DNA from 2 places in the Streptomyces sp. CNS606 genome. Region 2 is predicted to be linked to the other one. Evidence: riboswitches for the same ligand, from Rfam matches in the RefSeq annotation. Region 2 holds a riboswitch; the other holds the start of a gene.
The links. Region 2 has a riboswitch for cobalamin ahead of K304_RS0126280 (ribonucleoside-diphosphate reductase subunit alpha). Riboswitches for the same ligand answer to the same signal wherever they lie in the genome.
Positions count from the first base shown of each region.

Region 1: another riboswitch for cobalamin. It lies ahead of K304_RS33685 (hypothetical protein); the one in region 2 lies ahead of K304_RS0126280 (ribonucleoside-diphosphate reductase subunit alpha).

Region 1 covers NZ_AUFD01000031.1:4,962-12,147, reverse strand. Annotated here, with positions in the region: gene K304_RS0118950 (iron-siderophore ABC transporter substrate-binding protein) at 1-940, opposite strand, end outside; gene K304_RS0118945 (ABC transporter ATP-binding protein) at 937-1,797, opposite strand; cobalamin riboswitch at 1,874-2,088, shown strand; gene K304_RS0118940 (acyl-CoA thioesterase) at 2,228-2,686, shown strand; cobalamin riboswitch at 2,737-2,872, shown strand; gene K304_RS33685 (hypothetical protein) at 3,012-4,040, shown strand; gene K304_RS0118930 (CbiQ family ECF transporter T component) at 4,047-5,213, shown strand; gene K304_RS0118925 (ATP-binding cassette domain-containing protein) at 5,210-6,832, shown strand; gene K304_RS29920 (ECF transporter S component) at 6,829-7,186, shown strand, end outside.
Region 2 covers NZ_KE384522.1:354,883-362,068, reverse strand. Annotated here, with positions in the region: gene K304_RS0126280 (ribonucleoside-diphosphate reductase subunit alpha) at 1-1,543, opposite strand, end outside; cobalamin riboswitch at 1,662-1,811, opposite strand; gene K304_RS0126275 (GNAT family N-acetyltransferase) at 1,877-2,392, opposite strand; gene mctP (monocarboxylate uptake permease MctP) at 2,460-4,061, opposite strand; gene K304_RS0126265 (DUF3311 domain-containing protein) at 4,058-4,336, opposite strand; gene K304_RS31490 (GntR family transcriptional regulator) at 4,528-5,295, opposite strand; gene K304_RS0126255 (extracellular solute-binding protein) at 5,482-6,759, shown strand; gene K304_RS0126250 (carbohydrate ABC transporter permease) at 6,865-7,186, shown strand, end outside.

The DNA of each region.
Region 1 (7,186 bases), on a different contig from region 2:
CCTCCATCGACTCGGTGCCGCCGAACATCCAGATGCCGTCGGGCAGCCGGTGCACGTTGCCGGCCTTCACGAACGGCAGGGACGTCCAGACGGCGTTGTCGGCGAGTTCGTCGGTGAAGGGCGTGCTGGCCTCGTCGCCGTCGCTGCCGATGTGGGCGAAGTGCACGTCGTCGCCGAGCGTGGTGAGCCCTTCGACGTCGGTGGCCCCGAGTCCGTAGGCTTCGTCGCCCTTCATCTTCCAGGCGTTCTCCAGGCCGACCTTCTCGTTGACCTCGCCGATGAGGGAGCGGGAGGTGAACGGCCGGACGGAGACCTGGTTGGAGGTCACGTAGCCGTCGGCGAAGGCGAAGGACGCACCGCCGAGTCCGGCCTCGTCCAGCGCCTTCTTCCCTTCGGCGATCTTCGCCTCGAAGTCGGCCTTGAGCGTGTCGGCCTTGTCGGTGGTGCCGGTGGCCTCGGCGATGAGGTCGAGGTTCCGGGTCATCCGGTCGATCTGGCCGGAGGCGTCGGCGGAGCGCACCGTCAGGACGGGCGCGACCTCGCGCAGCTGCTTGACCGCGGACGGCTGGAGGTCGGTGGTGGCGACGATGAGGTCCGGCTTGAGCGAGGCGATGCCGTCCATGCTGGGCTCGCCGCGGACGCCGATGTCCTTGGGGTCGTTCTCCAGCGGGACGACGGTGTCCCAGGTGTTGTAGCCCTTGACGTCGGCGACGCCGACCGGGTCGACGCCCAGGGAGACGAGGTGTTCGACGACGTTCCACTCGGTGCCGACGACGCGTTCGGCGGGTCCGTCGAGGGTGACCTTCTTGCCCTGGGCGTCGGTGAGGACGAGGGAGTCGCCGGACTTCTTCGCGTCGTCGGCGGCGGGCTCGGTGGTGCCGCAGGCGGTCAGGGTGAGGGCGGCGGTGGCCGCCGCCGCGGCGAGGAGGAGGCGTCTCATGAGGGTGTGGTGAGCCTTTCGTTCCGGGTGTGGTGGCGGCCGACGGCACGGGTGCGCAGGTGGCCGGTCAGGGGGTCCGCGGTGACCTCGACGCGGATGCCGTAGGTCTGTGTGAGGCGTTCGGGGGTCAGGACGTCCTCGGGGGGTCCGTCCGCGATGATCCGTCCCTCGTGGAGCAGCACGATCCGGTCGGCGACCGCGGCGGCCTGGTCGAGGTCGTGCAGGACGACGCCGACGGCGATGTCGTGGACGTCCGCGAGGTCGCGGATGAGGTCGAGGAGTTCGACCTGGTAGCGCAGGTCGAGGTAGGTGGTCGGTTCGTCGAGCAGGAGGACGCCGGTCTCCTGGGCGAGGCAGCCGGCGAGCCAGACGCGCTGGAGCTGTCCTCCGGAGAGGTGTTCGGCGCCGCGTTCGGCGAGTTCCTCGACGCCGGTCAGCCGGAGGGCCCGGTCCACGGCCGCCCGGCCTCGCGGGTCGGCCCTGCCCCAGCGCCCCCGGTACGGGTAGCGGCCGAACTCCACGACGTCCCGTACCGACAGGCCGCTGGGCGCGGCGCGGCCCTGGGTGAGCAGGGCCACCTGCCGGGAGAACTCGCGGGGGCTCAGCGCGAAGCCGTCGGTGTCGGCGTCGATGGCGAGTGTGCCGTGCCGGGGCCGCTGCAGGCGGGCGAGGGTCCGCAGCAGCGTCGACTTCCCGCTGCCGTTCGGGCCGACCAGGACGGTCACCTCACCGAGGGGCAGAGCGACCGACGCGTCGTGCACGACGTCGACGGCGTCGTAGGCGACGGTCAGGTCCGCGGCCGACAGCGCGTGACCGCGGACGGGCGGGGCCTCGGGGGTCTCTTCACCAGCTTTCACGCAGATAAGGCTAGCCTCACCTAAACGGATGGTGGCTCCCGGGGCCGCGGGTTTCCGCTTTCCGGATCGACGCGGTTATGTTGAGCATGCAACCGGTTCGCCCCTCCTGTCCAGGAGCGGCGTCGCAAGAGGGAACCCGGTGGGAATCCGGGACTGCCCCGCAGCGGTGAGCGGGAACGACCGCCGTCACACGCACTGGGCCCGGCAACGGACCTGGGAAGCGACGGCCTGTAGGTGTCCTGACGGGACGCGCCCGCGAGTCCGAAGACCTGCCGGTCGCCCGTGTGCGACAACCGCCCACGGTGCCCGGGGCCTCGAGGGAAGGCCGGTGCCGGACTCCGGCCGTGCCGTCGCGCGCGGACCGTTGACCGCGCCACTCTCCGACACCCTCCTCGTCCCGGCCGGACAGCGACTCGCGAAGGAGAGTTCTGTGGCACACCAGCCCACCGTCTTCCGCACCGACCCGGCGGACCACGCGGCATCCCGCGCGTCCCGGTCCGCCGTCACGCTCGCGCACATCATGAGCGAGCACGACACCAACCTCTACGGCACCATCCACGGCGGCGTGGTGATGAAACTCATCGACGACGCGGCGGCGGCCGCCGCCGGCAGGCACGGCGGCCCGCCGGCGGTGACGGTCTCCGTCGACCGGATGCGGTTCCTGGCCCCCGTGCGCGCGGGCGACCTGCTCACCGTGCACGCCGGGCTGGAGGGCGTCGGCAGGACCTCGATGAACATCGCGGTCCGGGTCACCGCGGAGCGGTGGAACTCTCCCGGACCGGTCACCGAAGTGGCCACCGCGCAGCTCACGTTCGTCGCGGTCGACGCGGACGGACGGCCGCGCCCGGTGCCGCCGCTGCCCGGGGCGGATGCCCCCGGGGGCGAGTGAGTGCGGGCTCACAGCGGGCGTTCTGGTCAACGTCCCGGAGCGTCCGTACACTTGTCCACTGTCCGCGAGGACGACAACTGAATGCGTACGCGATGGGGAAGCCGGTGGGAATCCGGCGCTGACCTGCAACCGTGAACGGCGGCACCGCCCGCCGTGAGCCGGACCGCCCGCGCGCACGTGCACCGCTTTGCACTGTCATGGTCTGCAGCGTGGAGCCCGACCCCTCGGTTTCCCCGCCCCTGAACGCCGCCTGAAGCACGATCGGCGCGTCGGGGGCGCGTACGTGCCGGGGGCCGGTGCCCACCTCAGGGGAGGGGCACCGACGATGAGCCGAGTACTACGCGCGTGGATCACCGCCGTCCTGGTGACGGCCTGCGGCGTGCTGACCGGTCTCGGCACACCGGAGAAGGCCGCCGCGGTCGACACCTCCCGCGGCCGTCCCGGCTTCTGCCCCGACGGCAACGGGGTCACCGTGATCGTCGACTTCCGCGAACTCGGCGGACAGACCCTCGTCCGGTGCGCCGTGGACAGTCAGGAGACCGGACTCGCGGCGCTGAAGGCGGCGGGCATCCAGGTGACCGGCACCAACCGCTGGGGCGAGTCGTTCATCTGCCGGCTGGAGGGCAAGCCCACGGCGGAGACCGAACCCTGCATCGACACCCCGCCGGCCTCGGCGTACTGGTCCTACTGGCACGCGCCGAACGGCGGCGCGTGGACGTACAGCCAGTACGGGGCGACCTACCGCAATCCTCCGGAGGGCAGCTTCGAGGGCTGGTCCTTCTCCAAGGGGCGCGACATGGACTCCGCGCCCGCGCCGCGCGTCGCCCCGCGCCGGCCGTCCGCGTCCAACGGCGGGCAGAGCTCCGGCGGTTCCTCCTCCGGCGGATCGTCGTCCGGTGGGTCCTCGTCCGGCGGGTCGTCGTCGAGCGGTGGATCGTCCTCGGGCGGCTCCTCCGGCGGGACCGGCGGCACCGGCCCGGGCGGCGGCGCGTCGTCCGGTGACACCGGTGCCGACCGTCCGGGGAACGGAGACGGCCCGGCGTCGGACCGCCCGGGCGACCGGGACGAGGACGGAAAGCCGGACGAGAAGGACCGCGACGGCGACAAGAAGCGGGACGGGAAGAAGAGCCCCGACCCCACCGCCTCCGCCGACGACGGGCCGGCCGCTCCCGGGGCCGCTCCGAGCCCGACCGAGGCCGCGGACTGGAGCGGCGGCGAGGACCGGCCCGACCAGACGGCGTCCGGCTCCTCCCTGTCCGCCGGGACCGCGCTGACCGCCGCGGCGGCCGCCGCCCTCGCCGTCGGCGCCGCGGTCCTCGCCTGGCGCCGCCGTCGCACCGGGCACGGGGACTAGCCGGACGTGAAGGACTCCGCAGGAGGCAGAACCACCGCCCTCGCACCGCCGTCCGGCTCCCCCGCCGTACGCCGGGCGGCGGGCGCGCTGCCCCGGACGCTGCACCCGGGCTGCTGGTGGCTGTGGGCGCTGGGCCTCGCGGCCGCCGCGAGCCGGACCGGCAACCCCGTGCTGCTCGGGCTGCTGCTGTCGGTGGCGGGCCTGGTCGTCGTGCAGCGGCGCAGCGACGCCCCCTGGGCGCTCGCGTTCCGCCTCTACCTCGCGCTGGGCGCGTTCATCGTCCTGATGCGGGTGGTGTTCCGGATCGTCTTCGGCGGGGGCCAGGGCGACGTGGTGCTGTTCGTGCTGCCCGAGATCCCGCTGCCCGAACTGGCGCGCGGCATCCGCCTGCTCGGCCCGGTCGCCGCGGAGGAGCTGCTCGGCGGCTTCTACGACGGGATGCGGCTGGCGGCGATGGTGGTGTGTGTGGGCGCCGCCAACGCCCTCGCCAACCCCAAGCGCATGCTCAAGGCCCTGCCGGGCGCCCTGTACGAGGTCGGGACGTCCGTCGTGGTGACCCTGACCGTGGCCCCGCAGCTGGTGGAGAGCGTCCAGCGGGTGCACCGGGCGCGCCGCCTCCGCGGTGGGGCGGGGCGCGGCCGGCGTGCCCTGCGCGGCCTGATCATCCCCGTCCTGGAGGACGCGATGAACCGGTCACTGACGCTCGCGGCGGCGATGGCGTCGCACGGCTACGGCCGCACCGGACGGCTGGACGGGCGGGCCCGGCTGCTCACCGGCGGCCTGGTGCTGGCCGGCCTGCTGGGCGTCTGCGTCGGCCTGTACGGGGCGTTGGGCGGCGGCTCCCCGTCGTACCTGGGCGCTCCGCTGCTCGTCGCCGCTCTCGGTGTCGCCGTGACGGGCTTCTTCCTCGGCGGGCGCCGGGTGCGCCGGAGCCGGTACCGGCCGGACCGGTGGCGCGCCGCGGAACTGCTCGTCGCCGCGTCGGGGCTCGCCTCGGCGGCGGTGATGTACGTCGCCTCCCGCACGGACGCGGCGACGCTGCAACCGTCGCTGGACCCGATCGCCTGGCCGCAGGTGGCGCTGTTGCCCGCAGCGGCCGTCCTGATCGGCGTGCTGCCCGCCTTCCTGACTCCGCGTCCGCCCGCCGGCCTCACGAAGGGAGCCGCCGCATGATCCGCTTCGACCGGGTCACCTTCACCTACGACGGCTGCGCGCGTCCCGCGCTGCGGGACGTGGAGCTGACCGTGGACGAGGGCGAGTTGTGCCTCGTGGCCGGACGTACCGGCGTGGGCAAGTCGACGCTGCTCGGCGCGGTCAACGGGCTGGTGCCGCACTTCACCGGCGGCCACCTGCAGGGCGAGGTGTCCGTCGACGGGCTGGCCACCCACATGCTGCCCCCGCAGGAACTCGCCCACGTGGTCGGCCGGGTGGGGCAGGACCCCCTCAGCGGTTTCGTCACCGACACCGTGGAGGAGGAACTGGCGTACACGATGGAGCAGTTGGCCATCGAGCCGAAGGTGATGCGGAAGCGGGTGGAGGAGACTCTCGACCTGCTGGGCATCGCGGACCTGCGGCACCGTGCGCTGCGCACCCTGTCGGGCGGGCAGCAGCAGCGCGTCGCGATCGGCTCGGTGCTCACCGCACACCCGCGGGTCCTGGTGCTGGACGAGCCGACGTCCGCACTCGACCCGACCGCCGCGGAGGAGGTGCTGGCCGCCGTCACCCGGCTGGTGCACGACCTCGGGACCACGGTGCTGGTGGCCGAACACCGGATGGAGCGCGTGCTGCAGTACGCCGACCGGCTGGTGCACGTCGGCGACGACGGGCGGGTCCGGGAGGGCTCTCCGGCCGCGCTGATGCGGGACTGCGACGTGGCCCCTCCGGTGGTCCGCCTCGGGCGGCTGGCGGGCTGGGACCCGCTGCCGCTGTCCGTGCGCGACGCCCGGCGGGCGGCCCGCACGCTGCGCGACCGGCTCGGCGACGCCGCCCCGGACGAACCGCCCGCCACCGGCGGGGAGGCGGCGCTCACCGCCCGCCGGGTCCGCGTCACCTACGGCGACACCGTCGCCGTGCGCGACGTCGACGTGGTGCTGGAGTCCGGGCACGTGACGGCGCTCATGGGCCGCAACGGGTCGGGCAAGTCGTCGCTGCTGTGGGCGTTGCAGGGCTCCGGCTCGCGCCGCTCCGGCACGGTGTCCGTGCAGGGGCGCGATCCGGGCGACGTGCCCGCGCGCGTGGCGCGGGGGCTGGTCGGTCTGGTGCCGCAGACGGCGAGCGACCTGCTGTACCTGGAGCGGGTGGACCAGGAGTGCGCCCAGGCGGACGCCGAGTCCGGCGCGGCGCCGGGCACCTGCCGGGGGCTGCTGGACGCGCTCGCGCCGGGCGTGCCCGCCGACCGCCACCCGCGTGACCTCTCCGAGGGCCAGCAGCTCGCGCTCGTGCTGGCCGTGCAGCTCACCTCGGCGCCGGGCGTCGTCCTGCTCGACGAGCCGACGCGCGGTCTGGACTACCACGCGAAGGAGGCGTTCGCGCTGCTGGTACGGCGGCTGGCCGCCGAGGGACGCGCGGTGGTGGTCGCCACCCACGACGTGGAGTTCGTGGCCCGGGCGGCGGACCGGGTGACGGTGATGGCGGAGGGCGAGGTCGTCGCCGACGGCGCCACCGCCGACATCGTCGTCTCCTCCCCCGCCTTCGCGCCGCAGGTCGCCAAGGTGCTGGCGCCGGGACGCTGGCTGACGGTCGAGCAGGTCGGCCGCGCGCTGGCCAATGCCGCCGCCGGGGAGCCCGCGTGAGCGGGGCGCCCGCCGCCCGGCGGACGGCCGCGGGCACACCCGGCGGTGCGGGCCTGCGCAGCGGTGCGGGCAAGCGGGGCGGCGCCCACCGGGTGGTGCCGTTCGGGCTGCGCAGCGGCCTGGTGCTGACGCTGGCGAGCGTCGCCGGACTGGCCATGTTCTGCTGGCCGTTGTTCGTGCCCCCGCAGCCGGAGATGGTGGCGCACAGCACGGACGCGCCGCTGTTCTTCGTGCTGATCCTGCCGGTGCTGCTGGCCGTGGTGCTGGCGGAGATGTCCTCGGGCGGCATCGATCCCAAGGCGCTCGCGATGCTCGGCGTGCTGTCCGCGCTCAACGCCGGGCTCCGCCCGCTGG
Region 2 (7,186 bases):
CGACCGGACGCCAGCGTGCGTTGGAGCCGCCTGCCTGCTCGGTGGGGTAGTAGTTGACGTCGACCACGCGGTCCAGGAAGGTCACCGCGGTGCGCACGGTGGCGTCCAGACGCTCCCAGTCCATCCCGCCGTCGTCGCCGAGGTGGGCGGCGACGTTGACCGAGCCGAGGTTGCACACGGCGGTCTCGTCGTCGTCGGTCACCTCCAGGATCTCGGTGCACAGGTTGGAGGAGTGGACGACGCGGCCCGGTTCGGCGGTCTGGTTGGCCGTGCGGTTGGCGGCGTCCTTGAAGGTCATCCAGCCGTTGCCGGTCTGCGCGAGGGTACGCATCATCCGCGCGTACAGCTGCCGGGCCGGAACGGACTTCACGGCCTTACCGTCCGCCTCGGCGCGACGGTAGGCGGCGTCGAAGTCGTCGCCCCAGAGGTCCACCAGTTCGGGCACCTCGGCGGGGGAGAACAGCGACCAGTCGGCGTCGGCCTCGACGCGGCGCATGAACTCGTCCGGGATCCAGTGCGCGAGGTTGAGGTTGTGGGTGCGGCGGGCCTCCTCACCGGTGTTGTCCCGCAGCTCCAGGAACTCCTCCAGGTCGGCGTGCCAGGTCTCCAGGTAGACGCAGGCGGCGCCCTTGCGCCGGCCGCCCTGGTTCACCGCGGCGACCGAGGCGTCCAGCGTGCGCAGGAACGGCACGATGCCGTTGGAGTGGCCGTTCGTGCCGCGGATGAGCGAGCCGCGGGCGCGGACGCGGGACCAGGACAGACCGATGCCGCCGGCGTGCTTGGAGAGCCGGGCGACCTGGTGGTAGCGCTCGTAGATCGAGTCCAGTTCGTCCAGCGGCGAGTCCAGCAGGTAGCACGACGACATCTGCGGGTGCCGGGTGCCGGAGTTGAAGAGCGTCGGGGAGGACGGCAGGTAGGACAGCGAGCTGGTCAGCCGGTACAGCTCGGCGACCTCCTCGACGGCCCGCGCGCTGTCGTCCGCCGCCAGCCCGCAGGCGACGCGCAGGAGGAAGTGCTGCGGGGTCTCGACCACCCGGCGGGTCGTGGGGTGGCGCAGGAGGTAGCGGGAGTGGACCGTGCGCAGCCCGAAGTAGCCGAACCGGTCGTCGGCGCCGTCCGCCACGGCGGCGTCGACCAGGGCGTCCAGGCGTGCGGCGTGTGCGCTGACGAATGCGGCGGTGGAGTCCGCGATCAGACCTTCGTGGTGGCCGACGGCGACCGAGGCGGAGAATGAGGTCGCGCCCTGGCCGGCGGCCTCCTCGCGCACGGCGCGGGTCAGCAGCCGGGCCGCCAGGCGCCCGTACTCCGGTTCGTCGCCGATGAGTCCGGCCGCCGCCTCGACGGCCAGCGACCGCAGGTCCGCGTGGGTCGATCCGGGGTGCCGTCCGCGCCGTACCGCCGCGCCGATCCGGGCGGCGTCGGTCGCGGGCAGGTCGGCGGTCAGCTCCGTCAACAGCCGCTCCAGCAGGGCGCTGTCGGCATCCGGCCCGGAAGGCGCCGGGAACGGCGCCGGGACGGCTGCGGCCTCGGGTGCGATGGTCACGGTGACGTGCTCTCCCTCGCTCGGCGGGGGCCGGTGGGGAGGCGTGGCGGGGCGCAGGCGGCGACCCGTTGCGGGCCGGCGTCACCTCGCGTCCGCCGGCCCATCCCACGGGGCCCGGACGTGTACGACGCCGTCGGCAGGTGCTCGGACTCGCGGCGTTCCGGGGCCCGTTCGACGCGTGGAGGCAGGGCACGGCACGCCGCACACCGTTGCGGGACAGTCCCGGATTCGCACCGGATTCCCCTGCGGCGACAGCGAGGACGAGCATACATGTTGGGGTGCTCCGCGCGAGCACCCCAACATCTTGTGTCGCTGGTAGGATTGCCGTGCCCGTCAGTCCTCGTCGTCGGCGAGCTCCAACGCGAAGGTCCACAGTGGCAGACCGGGGATCGGCTCCCAGTCGCGGGCCGGGGTGCGCACGAACCGCAGTCGCCCGTACAGGCGGTGAGCGGTCGTCATCTTCGACTCGGTGGAGAGCACCACGCGTTCCCGGCCGAGGGCCCGCGCGCGTGCCAGGCAGTCGCGCACCAGCGCCTCGCCCACGCCGCGTCCCCGCCCCTTCCGGTGCACGGCCAGCATGCGGAACTCGGCCTCGCCGGGCCGGGCGATGTTCGCGTACTCCCCGCCGTCCCCGACGAAGGTCACGGTGCCCAGCAGGTCGCCGGTGCCCGCGTCCACGGCGACCAGGACCTGTGCGTGCCCGGCGCGGTGCGGCACGTTCCGCAGCACCTCCAGGTACGGGTCCTCCGCGCCGTAGGTGAGCAGCCCGTCCTCCAGGTACGCGTCGGCCGTCAGGTCTCCGACCTCGCCGTACTCCGCCTCGTGCGCCGCCCTGATCGTCACGTCCATGTCCCCAGCATGCAGCACCCCACCGGCGGCCGTGCCGCCGGTGGGGTGCTCGGGTGGGTTCCGTGGATCAGGGAGCGGCGGTGGGAGCCGGCAGCTCCTCCTTCACGCCCCGGTCGCCGGCGTCCGCGCGGTAGTCGGACGGCTTGGTCTCGTCCCGCCCGTCCGGGACCTTGGCGGCCCGCAGGATCACCGTCAGGACGACCGTGACGACCGCGTTCAGCACGAAGGCGGTGAGGCCGATGTAACCGATCTCACCGATCATCGGGATCTCCGCCGTGCTGCCGCCGAAGTGCTCCTGCTTCGGGCTGGACACGTTGTACGCCGCGATGGTGCCGTACACCATGCCCGCCGCCCAGCCGGCGAGCAGCGCCCACCGGTGGAACCAGCGCGTGAACAGGCCACCGACCAGGGACGGGAAGGTCTGCGCGATCCAGATGCCGCCCAGCAGCTGGAAGTTGAGCGCCGCCGTCTTGTCCAGGGTGAGGACGAAGACCAGGGCGCCGACCTTCACCAGCAGCGAGGTGACCTTGGAGACCTTGGTCTCCTGCTCCGGGGTGGCGTTCGGCTTGAGGAAGTCGCGGTAGACGTTCCGGGTGAACAGGTTCGCCGCGGCGATCGACATGATGGCCGCCGGGACCAGGGCGCCGATGCCGATGGCGGCGAACGCGACGCCCGCGAACCAGGCCGGGAACATGTTCTCGAACAGCTGCGGCACCACCAGCTGCGGATTGTCCAGCGAGATGCCGGCCGCGATGCCCATGAAGCCGAGCAGCGCCAGCAGGCCCAGCATCAGCGAGTACAGGGGCAGGATGGTGGTGTTGCGGCGGATCACCTCGCGGCTGCGGCTGGACAGCGTCGCGGTGATCGCGTGCGGGTACATGAACAGCGCCAGCGCGGAGCCGAGTGCCAGCGTCGCGTACGCCCAGTGGCCCTCGGGCCCGGTGACCAGTGCTCCGCCGGTCTCGGAGAGCTTCTCGCCCGCGCTGGAGAAGATGTCGTCGAAGCCCCCGAGCTTGATCGGGATGTAGATGATCGCGACGGCGATCACGATGTAGATCAGCGAGTCCTTGACGAACGCGATCAGGGCCGGTGCCCGCAGTCCCGAGGAGTAGGTGTAGGCCGCGAGCACGCCGAAGGCGATGAGCAGCGGCAGGTCCTTGATGAACCAGTGCGTCGACGCGCCGCCGCCGATGCCCATCACGTCCAGCACCGCCTGGATGCCGACGAGCTGCAGCGCGATGTAGGGCATGGTGGCGAGGATGCCGGTCAGCGCCACGGCCAGGGACAGGCCGCGCGAGCCGAAGCGGCCCTTCACGAAGTCCGAGGTCGTCACGTAGCCGTGCCGGTGGGACACCGACCACAGACGCGGCAGGAAAAGGAAGATCAGCGGGTAGACGAGAATCGTGTACGGCACCGCGAAGAAGCCCACCGCGCCGGCCGAGTAGATCAGCGCGGGCACGGCCACGAAGGTGTACGCGGTGTAGAGGTCGCCGCCGAGCAGGAACCAGGTGATCCAGGTGCCGAAGCTCCGGCCGCCCAGACCCCATTCGTCCAGGTTGTCGGCATTGGCGGCCTTTCGCCAGCGGGCGGCGAGGAAGCCCATCACCGTCACCAGCGCGAAGAAGAAGACGAAGACCACGAGCGCCACGACGTTGATGCCCTCGTTCATGCGCGCTCACCCCCCTCGGCGGCCGCACGGGCGTCGCGACGGGCGGCGTTGTCCCGCCGCACCAGCACGTAGGCGATCACCGTGAGCACGGTGGCCAGGGGCACCCACAGCATCTGGTACCAGTAGAAGAACGGGATGCCGATGAAGGTGGGCTCCACCGAGTCGTAGCTGCCGACCCAGAGCATCGCGACGAACGGAATGAACAGACAGACGGCGGCCAGAGCGCGCGCGGGGGTGACGGTGGGGATCGTCCCCGTGCTCGTGGGTGGTGGCATGGGTGGTGCTCCCGTCCAAGTACTGAAGTGATCTCCTGATCGGTGCGCAGGAATCTAGCCAGCGGGAGCGGCCCCCGTCACCCCCCTTCCGCATAACGGACCGGACAACCCGCAGGTCATCCGGTACGTGTCGTGGCTGGTCGGAGGCGTGCGGTGACGGCCGTTCGGCAGGGGCGGGGGCGCGGTGAAGGTCAGCGGGCGGGGCGGTGGAGGTTGGCGACGAACTTGTAGCGGTCGCCGCGGTAGACCGACCGCACCCACTCCACGGGCTCCCCGTCGGTGTCCTTGGAGTGCCGGGAGAGCATCAGCATCGGCAGCCCCACGTCGGTGGCGAGCAGGCCCGCCTCGCGGGGGGTGGCGAGCGAGGTCTCGATGGTCTCCTCGGCCTCCGCGAGGTGGACGTCGTAGACCTCGGCGAGCGCGGTGTAGAGCGAGGAGTACTTCACCAGGCTGCGCCGCAGGGCGGGGAAGCGCTTCTGCGACAGGTGGGTGGTCTCGATGGCCATCGGCTCGCCGCTGGCCAGCCGCAGACGCTCGATGCGCAGCACCCGTCCGCCGGCCGGGATGTCCAGCAGCCCGGCGAGCCGGTCGTCGGCGGTGACGTAGCCGATGTCCAGCAGCTGCGAGGTGGGTTCGAGGCCCTGGGCGCGCATGTCCTCGGTGTACGAGGTGAGTTGGAGGGCCTGCGAGACCTTCGGCTTGGCGACGAAGGTGCCCTTGCCCTGGATGCGCTCCAGCCGGCCTTCGACGACGAGTTCCTGGAGGGCCTGGCGCACGGTGGTGCGCGAGGTGTCGAACTCCCCGGCCAGTGTGCGCTCCGGGGGTACGGGCGTGCCGGGGGGCAGGGTCTCGGTCATCTCGAGCAGGTGGCGCTTGAGTCGGTAGTACTTCGGCACCCGCGCGGTGCGCGTGCTTCCGTTCCCGTTCCCGCCGTTTCCGTTCTTCGCGGCGTTCGTCACCGGCTCCTCCGTCTTCGTTGCGGTTCACATCGTGGCACGTGCCCGGCCCGGTGGGACGTACCAGGCCAGGTGTCGTTCCGGTAACGGAACGGTCGGCGGGTCCGCGGACCGTTGACACCCCTATAGGTCTAGGCCAAGCTGCGGGCACTGGTCTACACCATTGCGTACACCATCGAGGAGGACGGCGTGAGGCGCAAGCTCATAGCGGCGGTGGGGGCCGCTGCACTGGTGGCCGGCGCCACCGCCTGCGGCACCGAGGGCGGCAGCGCGGGGGACGGCGGCAAGAAGACCCTGACCGTGTGGGTCATGGACGGATCGGCGCCCGAGCCGTGGTCCACGGAGCTGAACAAGGCGTTCGAGGCCGAGCACAAGGGCGTCGAGGTCGAGATGAAGGTCCAGCAGTGGAACGGCATCCAGGAGCGGATCACCACCGCGCTCTCCGAGGACTCGCCGCCGGACGTGCTGGAACTGGGCAACACCCAGACCGCCGGATACGCGGTCACCGGCGGCCTCGCCGACCTCACCCCGATGAAGGGCGAACTGGGCTACGACCAGTGGAACGAGGGCATGCTGAGCTCCGCCGAACTCGACGGCAAGCTCTTCGCCGCTCCCTGGTACGCCGCCAACCGTGCGGTGATCTACGACAAGAGCGTCTACGAGGAGGCGGGCGTCGAGCCGCCGAAGACGCGTGAGGAGTGGCTCGCCGGCCTGGAGAAGATCGGCGAGAAGACCGGCAAGCAGCCCCTCTACCTGCCCGGCCAGAGCTGGTACGTCTTCGCCGGCCTCCTCTGGGACGAGGGCGGCAACCTCGCCGTGGAGAAGGGCGGCGACACGTGGGAGGGCGCCCTCGCGAGCGACGAGGCGGCGGCCGCGATGGACTTCTACAAGGAGCTCCAGTCCCACTCCACCGCCCCCAAGGACGCGGACGAGGCCACCCCGCAGCAGTCCACCGACGTCGTGCCCAAGGGCGACGTGGCGTCCTGGATCGGGCTCGGCTGGGAGGCCGGCGGCGCCGTCGCCGCCATCGAGGAGGCGGGCGACGAGGCCGACTTCGGCTACTTCCCGATCCCCGGCAAGACCGCCGACCAGCCAGGTCACGTCTTCTTCGGCGGCTCCAACCTCTCCGTCTCCGAGCGGTCCCCCAACAAGGAACTCGCCCAGGAGTGGCTGCAGATGGCCACCTCCGAGAAGTGGATGACGAAGTACGCCGAGGCCACCGAGGGCGGCCTGCTGCCCAACAGCCCGGCCGCACAGGTCGACCCGGCCGAAGGCTCGTTCGCCGAGGCGATGGTCGCCTCCGCGGAGGTCGGCCGCATCACCCCGGTCACCCCGGGCTGGGCCAACGTCGAGACCGACCCCAACCCGATCAAGACGTACATGACCAAGGTGCTGGAGGGGACCGACCCGAAGCAGGCCGGCAAGGAGGCCGACGAGGTCATCACCGAACGCATCAACGGCAGCTGACGTCGGCGCGTCCGCAGCGCACCCGTCCCCGGCGGCCGGCCTCCCCCGGCCGCCGGGGCACTCCACGGCCCTGATGCCCGCCCCCTCACCCCGAGGAATGAGGACATGACCCTGCACACCCAGGGCGCGACCCCCGGAACGCCGCAGGCGGCGCCCCGCGCCGAGGAGCCGCCGCCCGAGGTGCCCGAGCCCGCCCCGTCGGCCGACGGCGCCGCGCCGCGACGTCCGCGCCGCCCGCGGACCCATGCCTGGCTGCCGTACGCGCTGGTCGCGCCGGCGGTGCTCTCCCTGCTGGTCTTCCTCGGCTATCCGCTGGTCCGCAACGTCCTGATCTCGCTGCAGCAGCTCGGCCGCATCGAGATGATCTCGCGCGAGACGGTGTGGACGGGGCTGAGCAACTACACCGAGCTGCTGGCCGACGACATGT